2 linked regions of the Thalassoroseus pseudoceratinae genome follow. The protein of the gene in region 2 binds, or shares a complex with, the protein of the main gene of each other region. Links are inferred from orthologs where the notes say so. Each region holds a gene or a part of one and is shown on either strand. Other genes may lie near its edges.

The links.
Region 1: the proteins of fliM (region 2) and G6R38_RS19685 are in contact, whole or in part, in a crystal structure (PDB 4IGA), measured with the Thermotoga maritima proteins. The link is inferred for Thalassoroseus pseudoceratinae from one-to-one orthologs. Residues at the interface, in WP_004081085.1 of Thermotoga maritima: Asp3, Val4, Leu5, Gln7, Ile10, Asn11, Leu13, Ile14, Leu17, Met18; in WP_004081049.1 of Thermotoga maritima: Ala83, Gly85, Gln86, Gln87, Val90, Ile91, Ile94, Lys99, Asp100, Phe101, Ile102, Val103, Arg110.

Annotation. Positions count from the first base shown.
Region 1 is NZ_JAALXT010000005.1:490,193-493,950, reverse strand. What follows is about bases 419-3,285. They hold G6R38_RS19685 (response regulator), read right to left. Parts: upstream 2,102-3,285; coding sequence 1,736-2,101; downstream 419-1,735. Other genes in these bases: G6R38_RS19675 (HD-GYP domain-containing protein), read left to right, coding at 3,031-3,285; G6R38_RS19680 (chemotaxis protein CheX), read right to left, coding at 2,181-2,612; G6R38_RS19690 (protein-glutamate methylesterase/protein-glutamine glutaminase), read right to left, coding at 469-1,545. In the rest of the region: G6R38_RS19695 (DUF1549 domain-containing protein), read right to left, coding at 1-287; more of G6R38_RS19675, read left to right, coding at 3,286-3,758. UniProt on the Bacillus subtilis protein: Involved in the transmission of sensory signals from the chemoreceptors to the flagellar motors.
Region 2 is NZ_JAALXT010000004.1:285,213-289,071, reverse strand. Bases 580-3,547 are described here. They hold fliM (flagellar motor switch protein FliM), read right to left. Parts: upstream 2,618-3,547; coding sequence 1,541-2,617; downstream 580-1,540. Other genes in these bases: G6R38_RS15455 (glutamate-5-semialdehyde dehydrogenase), read right to left, coding at 2,653-3,547; rpmI (50S ribosomal protein L35), read right to left, coding at 1,190-1,390; rplT (50S ribosomal protein L20), read right to left, coding at 746-1,102. Outside these bases: pheS (phenylalanine--tRNA ligase subunit alpha), read right to left, coding at 1-452; more of G6R38_RS15455, read right to left, coding at 3,548-3,859. UniProt on the Bacillus subtilis protein: One of the proteins that forms a switch complex that is proposed to be located at the base of the basal body.

The sequences.
Region 1 (3,758 bases), on a different replicon or contig from region 2:
ACACGCACCTGGACTGTTGTTGTGCCATCACCGACAGCTTGCAACAGTCCATGTTCATCCACGCGGACGACCTGGGGGTTCTCGGACACGAATTCCGCATCCCGGGTGGCGTCTCGACGGAGAGATTGCGATGCCCAAGCTGTAACCAAGAGTTGTTGCTTGGCATGAGGGCCGCGGAGCGTGATGGTTTTCGGCGTCAATTCCAACCGCGACCATTGCGACTCATCCGCAACAGCCAATGGGGAAACACACGCAAGAAAGCTCAAACCGAGCAAAAATCGTTTCATCAAGACTTACCACCAACGGATCAAAGCATTCCAATCTATTGGTAGTATATGAAACTCGATCCATCAAAAACAATTCGGAAGGCATCCCGATTGCTGTTTTTTTCGATCTGTCAGATCGGCGGGCGTAACGCTCTGCACCGAATCCAAGAGAAATTTTCGCATGGCAAGTCGTGCGAACGGACTAAACAAGACTTTTGCTCGCGACACTGCGTTGAATCCGAGTGGCCATGTCTTGCAGGGGAACGACTTCGTCCGCCAGTCCTTCCTGAATCGGAAACCGAGGCATCCCAAAGACGACACAACTAGCTTCATCCTGAACCATGATTTTGGCGCCCGCGTTCTTCAACTCGCGACAGCCGTGCAAACCGTCCGACCCCATGCCGGTCATGATCACGCCGAGCGTATTCGCGCCATACACAGGAACCAGTGAGCGGAACAGATAATCCACGGCCGGTCGACAACTATTTTCCGGCGGATCGTCGGTGATTTTGACGTGGACATCGTCACCAATCTTGACGACTTTCATCTGCTTGCCGCCCGGTGCGATATACACATTGCCCGGTTCCATCGGGTTCCCGCATTGAGCTTCTCGAACATTCAATGCGCTCGAGGAATTCAAACCATTAGCCAGCAACCGCGTGAACATCGGTGGCATGTGCTGAACGATCAAAATTGGAGCCGGGAAGTCCGCTGGGAGTTGCGGGATTAGCTGTCGAAGTGCATCCGGTCCCCCCGTGGAGATTCCAATGGCAACGGCCTCGATTGTTCCCGATGCCCGAGTCCGCCAAGACTCTTGAAGACTCGCGGGTTTCGCCGGAACCGGAATCGTCGGTTGGACACGCTGTGTTTTGATACGGAATGCCTCGATTCGCTCCGATAAATCATGGATCAGTTTTTGGCGGCTATGCTCGATGGAATCGGTCCGCGGTTTGACGATGAAATCAAACGCTCCCCGACGCAAGGCATTCATTGTGCGTTCAGCGTCCGACTGGTTGGCCCCGCTGATCATGATTGCCTTCGTGGACCACTGGCGAGATCGAAGTTGGTCCAGAACCTCAATTCCGTTCATTCGTGGCATTTCGAGATCGAGTGTAATGAGGTCGGGGCGATACCGCTCAATCTTCTCCACGGCGGCGATTCCATCACCTGCGGAGCCGACGACCTCGACGCCAGGAATCGCTTCCAAAGCATCGCGGACAATCTTGCGATAGAGGAGCGAATCATCGACGACCAACATACGAATTGGTTGCTGCACCACAGAACCGTTCTTTCTTCTCTCAATAGTGACTAATTCATATCCGGTATCAGTCGAACTCTTGCATCCTGCCGCCTTACCAACAGTTGAGGTTTGGCAAGAATGTGTCTTGTTAGGATGCAAGTCTTCCTAGCATCAAGGATGCTAGTGGCCCTGGGGTGCCACACACGGTCGACCTCGTTCCCCTGGGGGATTAGGTCGCTGCAGGGATCCAACGGTCGAGTTTTGCTTTCAAGACATCCACTGTGAACGGCTTGACAATATAGTCTGAAACACCGGCTTGAATTGCCGAGACCACTCGTGATCGCTCCGCTTCCGTGGTGATCATGATGAACGGGATTGTCTCGTTGATACTTCGGACGTTCTCTAGGAATTCCAGCCCGTCCATATTCGGCATGTTCCAGTCGCTCAGGATTAAATCGAACTCCGCGGACTTGAAGAGACTGAGTGCTTGCACGCCATCTTCAGCGTCTGCAACTTGCGTGACACTCAGCAGAGAGAGTCCTCGCTTGATGATGGTTCGCATTGTTCCTGAGTCGTCAACAACTAGTGCTCGCATGAGCGTGGTCTTTCTATATAACCAAGTAAAGATTGGAAATGAGTGTATTCGAGTGAATGGAGTGCACAGATCGTGCATGCTAGTTTGGTGCGAAACCGGCTTCAAGACAGAATTTGCCGACGTCGGATTGATAGTTGAGGCAGATCGGTTTGATCGAAGTCGGGTAATGAATCTCGTGGTCAGCTCCGCTAATGATATTGGGGGTGCTGATCGAGAGATTTAGTTGTTCAAATTTGGCTTTTGCAGACCCGGCAATCATGTTCGTGATCTCGCCAATGGCGTCTCGGACATCGGCGTTGACTTCCTCGACTTTCGTCCCCAACATGCGTTCCACAATATTCAAGGCCGTCTGGCGGGCCACGCTAAAAACGACGGTTCCGGTTGCTCCGCCTGTGATTCCAATGACCGCACTGAGGTCGAAGGCCGGGACCACAGAATTCTTTAGCGTAAGACTTTCCCGAACAGGCTCACAACCAAGCATCATTGTGAATACGTCTCGAGTGGAACCCATAAGAGGGTTCACAATAGCCGCTGTCAGGCGTGATGTTTGGCTGATTTGAGTTGTCATTGCGTTGTTGCCAATCAGGAATTCAGTGAGGGAGAATGAGTCCATGAAGAGTGGGATGAATTCGTTCCTAAACTAGCTTACGCTGCGTTTTGTTGCGTTTTGTTATCTTGGGATTCGGGCTAAGAGTTTGATGAGGACTCCGGTTACAACGATTTAACGGGTTTCGTATGTGGTCGAATGATTTGGTTGCTCGTTTTAGACTACATGATGTTCGTGACGATGTTGTTTCTTTTCACCAGGATTGCGAAAAAGTCTCATTCGTGCCTAGCACATGAACTATGGTCTGCTGTGGCGACCTTTGCGTCATCGCTTCGCTCCGAATGACGATGAAACATTACTTTCTTGTACTCTCTCATTTCCGATGACCGAATCCCTAGTATCTGAACCTGTGATTTCCGAGTCCGATCGGGACGCCAGTTTGCCTGGTGTCTCTGTGCAGATCGCTGACTTATTGACAGGGACCAAGTTGCGGCATCCACTTCTCAATAGTGCCGGTGTGCTGTTGGTCGCGGAAGGGACAACGATCACGTCTCAACTCAAGCAGCGGATCGCCTCCTATGGTAAAGACAATGTTCGTATCAATCCGGATGACTTAGGGAATGTGACACTCGATGTTTCCGACATTGAAGGGCGTCAAACTGTCGGGACGACTTCAGAGCTGATCGAACGACTAGATTCGATTATCGATCAGGGCGTGTTGCTTGTTAAAAATGATGGCCCTGCAATGCAAGGCCAGATGGTTTCCAACGGTCGGAAACCCTTTGATGCATCACGCCGCGAGGAGTTGCTGACGCAGCATCAGGCGACTCGAGAGTCACTCGACTCAATGATGCGCGAGGTTGGTCATGGGCAGGAGCTCAACGGGAAGCAAATTGCACAACTTGTTGCGACCTATCTCACGGATATGGCTGAGGACAACGAGCATGTGTTAAGTATTGCGATGAGTGCCGATAAACAAGGTTTGAGCGAGCGTGCGTTGCAAACGTCTTTGATGGCGATGACAATCGGCGTCGAAATGGGATTTGACGTTTCTAATGTCCGATTGCTAGGGATTTGCGGGTTAGTTCACGACTGGGGAATGACCCGTGT
Region 2 (3,859 bases):
GCCGGGTGTTCTTCCGGGATGTTCAGGGCGACGAAATTATGGGTTTCGTCCTCGATTTCCGGACCTTCGACCGCAGTGAACCCGAATCGGCCCATGAGTTCTTTGAACTCGTCAATTGTCTGCGTAATCACATGACGTCGCCCGAGCACTAGAGGTTCACCGGGCAATGTGAGGTCAATTGCGGTCAGTGCCGCCGCCGGTTGATCCAGCTCGGCTTGCCGTTCTTCGAGAAGTTGGCCGACGCGTTGCTTGACTTCGTTGAACTTTTTGCCAACGACCGGCCGATCTTCCGGCTTCGATTTACCGACGGCTTTTTGCAGGTCGCGAAGCCGGCCCTTCTTTTGGCCGAGAAATTCGACACGAGCCGACTCCAGTTCCTCGGCCGATGTCGCGGCTCGGAATGCCTCAATGGCAGCGGCTTCGTATTCGGAGAAGGCTTCCAAAGCATCCATGTGACGGTCCGCGTTCAGAAGTTGTCGTGCTTGAGGTGGCTCGTGTATGCGGAGGCCGAAAACGCAGACGGAAACCACCGCTAGTTGCCGTCTAGCTCATGCAACTGCGTATTCGTTCGGAACCACCCGTTCAGAAACGCTACACAAAGGCTAAACGCGATTCAGCGTGTGAGGCCCCTACCCTGGCAAACACTCAATTTCCGGCCTTCTGAGTTTGCGCAGGCGATGCGGCAAGGAGTTCGAACGAGAACTTCGCTTGCCAGCATCCTGGGACTTGCCGAGTTCTGGTTGCCTTAGCCGTCCAGCTTGGCTTTGACAGCGTTCACAACTTCGGCGAACACTTCTGGTTCATTGTAGGCGAGTTCGCTGAGTGATTTCCGATTCAGCTCGATTTCAGCCTGTTTGAGGCCAAAAATGAATCGGGAGTACGACAAACCGTTCATACGGCAAGCCGCTGTGATCCGCGTGATCCAGAGAGCGCGGAAGTCGCGCTTCTTGACACGACGGTCTCGATACGCGAATTGCCGGGACCGGATGATCGTTTCTTTGACGCTCCGCAGCAACTTGCCGCGGCCGCCGCGATTGCCCTTGGCTTCTTTGAACAGACGCTTCTTGGAGCGATGACGCGCCTTCCCCGATGTAACTCTCATGTCAAATCCAACGGATCAATCGATGTTGAGGACGAATACAGAAACGATCCCGGTATTTGGCCGGCTCGTTGGCCGAGACCAAGCGGATTACATTCCGGGGGCCAACGCTTCGATAATGGTTTTCGCTTCGGTTCCCGTGACGACGTTGTCGGCACGAAGATGGCGTTTACGCTTGCCGTTTTTGTGGCTGAGCTTGTGACCACGGTAAGCGCTACGATGCTTAATCTTCCCGGAAGCGGTCACACGAAAACGCTTCTTCATTCCCTTGTGGGTTTTTTGTTTAGGCATGACAAGCACGCTGCAGGCTAAATTAAGTTGATTCAATGCGAAATTCGCCCGCCGATTCCAGCGGGGAAACAAGGAGTATAGCAAGCCAGTCGGCAATGAATACCCTGTGCGGGTGGAAAAATCCGCGCGACGTTCAAATTTCTCGGGGTTTCACCCCGCGGGCTCGATAGAAGCTCCGGATTCAGCGGCTTGTGCCTCCGCTTCCCGAACTTTCTGCTCGACCAGATCCTGCGGACGCGAGATGACCTCACCAATCCGAACGGCCTTTTTCCATTTTAACACGCCTGGGTAGGCGGTGAACATTGGATGACCTTCCACCAAGAGAGTTAAGGGGGAGGTCTGTTCCTGTTCTGTCGTGATAATATCGCCAACAGCCAATGTCGCCAACTCTCCGGCGGAAATTTTGGTTTCGGCCAAGTGCACGATGACCTCGACTCCCGCGCTGCCCATGTGCGTTTCCAGGTTGAGTCGTTGCCGAGTGTCTGCTGATTTTTTCGTATACGCGGACCAAGTGTCTGAAGATAGTTTCCCCGCCAGCGGTTCGATGGTGTTGAATGGGATGCACAAGTTCATGATTCCGCGTGTATCGCCCATCGTCAGTTCAAAGCTGATCAGGACGATGACCTCGTTCGGCGGAACAATTTGCACCAACTGAGGGTTACTCTCGACTTGCACGACGGAGAGCTTGAGTTCACACAGCCGGTCCCAGGCATTTTCGAGACCTTTGATAGCAAGGTCCGTGATGCGACCGACGAGGCGTGTTTCGATGTCGGTGAGCGGTCGCGAAGGGATCGCATGTCGCGACTCTTTCCCGCCACCAAGAAGTCGGTCGAAAATCGGAAAGATGATCGTCGGGTTGAGATCGAGGATCAGGTGCCCGTCGAGTCCGTCCGATCGCATTAAGTTGAAACACGTCGGGTTTTCGACGCTGAAGACAAACTCACTGTATGTCAGTTGGTCGACACTGATGAGTTTGACTTCGACGATTGTCCGCAGCATCGAAGACAGTGAGGCACCGAACTCACGGCCGAACCCATCGTGCAGGGCTTGAAACGCGCGCATCTGCTCTTTGCTGACGCGTTCGGGCCGTTTGAAGTCGTAGACGTTGATGGCCCGTCCGCCACTTCCGGGAGCGGCCGCCGGTTTGTTCTTCTTTTTCTTTTTGTTGCCAGGCCCGAGCGCCGCCAGGAGCGATTCGACCTCGCCTTGACTGAGAACATCCGCCATCCTTGGCTTCTCCTCTGCTCACGGTTGCGGTTGGATCAGTTTCGGATCTGACCGTTGCCGTGCACGATGTATTTGTAGCTGGTGAGTTCCCGCAAACCGCAGGGGCCACGGGCGTGGAACTTGTCCGTGCTGATTCCGATTTCCGCTCCCAGGCCCAATTCCCCACCATCGTTGAACCGCGTCGATGCATTCACCACAACCGCCGAAGAATCCACCGCCGCCGAAAATCGCTCAATCGCGGTGATGTCTTGCGAAACAATGGCGTCCGTATGATGAGAGCCGAATTCGTTGATGTGGCCGATGGCTTCCGTTAAGTCGTCTACCACTTTGACGGCGAGGGTGAGACTGAGGTATTCCGTCCTCCAGTCCTCTTTCGTGGCCGGTTGGCAATTGGAGACGATATCGCAAGTCCGTGGGCAGCCTCGAAGTTCCACGCCCGAGTCACGAAGCGCGGTTGCAGCTGCTGGTAGAAACTCCGCTGCAATTCTCGAATGGACCAGCATCGTCTCGGCGGCGTTGCAGACACCCGGTCGCTGGCACTTCGCATTGACCACAATATTCTCGGCCATTTTGAGATCAGCGCGGGCATCGATGTACACATGACAGTTGCCATCATAGTGCTTAATCACCGGCATCGTGGCTTCTGCGGTGACCCGTTCGATCAGCCCGCGACCTCCTCGGGGAATGGTCACGTCGATGAACTCGGACCGCTTCAGAAAATGCCCGACGGCAGTTCGGTCGGTGGTTTCCACCAGCTGAACGGCATTCGTCGGCAGTTCGCATGCGGTGAGTGTGTCGGCAAGCAACCGGTGAAACGCCTGGTTGCTGTGGAATGCTTCTTTTCCACCTCGCAAAATCACCGCGTTGCCACTCTTGACGCACAACGCAGCGGCATCGACGGTCACATTAGGACGTGATTCATAAATGAAGAACACCACGCCCAACGGAACGCGTACACGGGAAACCATCAAGCCGTTCGGGCGAACACCGCCTTCGATAATCTCACCAACCGGGTCTGGCAACAACGCGATTTGTTCCAGTGCTTCTGCAATTCCGGCAATACGGGGCTCACTCAGACGCAGCCGATCAATTTCCGCGGAGGTCAGACCATATTCCGGAGCGCGTGCGATATCTTTTTCGTTGGCTTCCAGAAGTTCCGACGTGCGAGAACGCAGGGCATCGGCGGATTTTCTCAGCCAGCCGGCTTTTTGCTCACCAGTCACCAATGCCAATTCGCGTGAT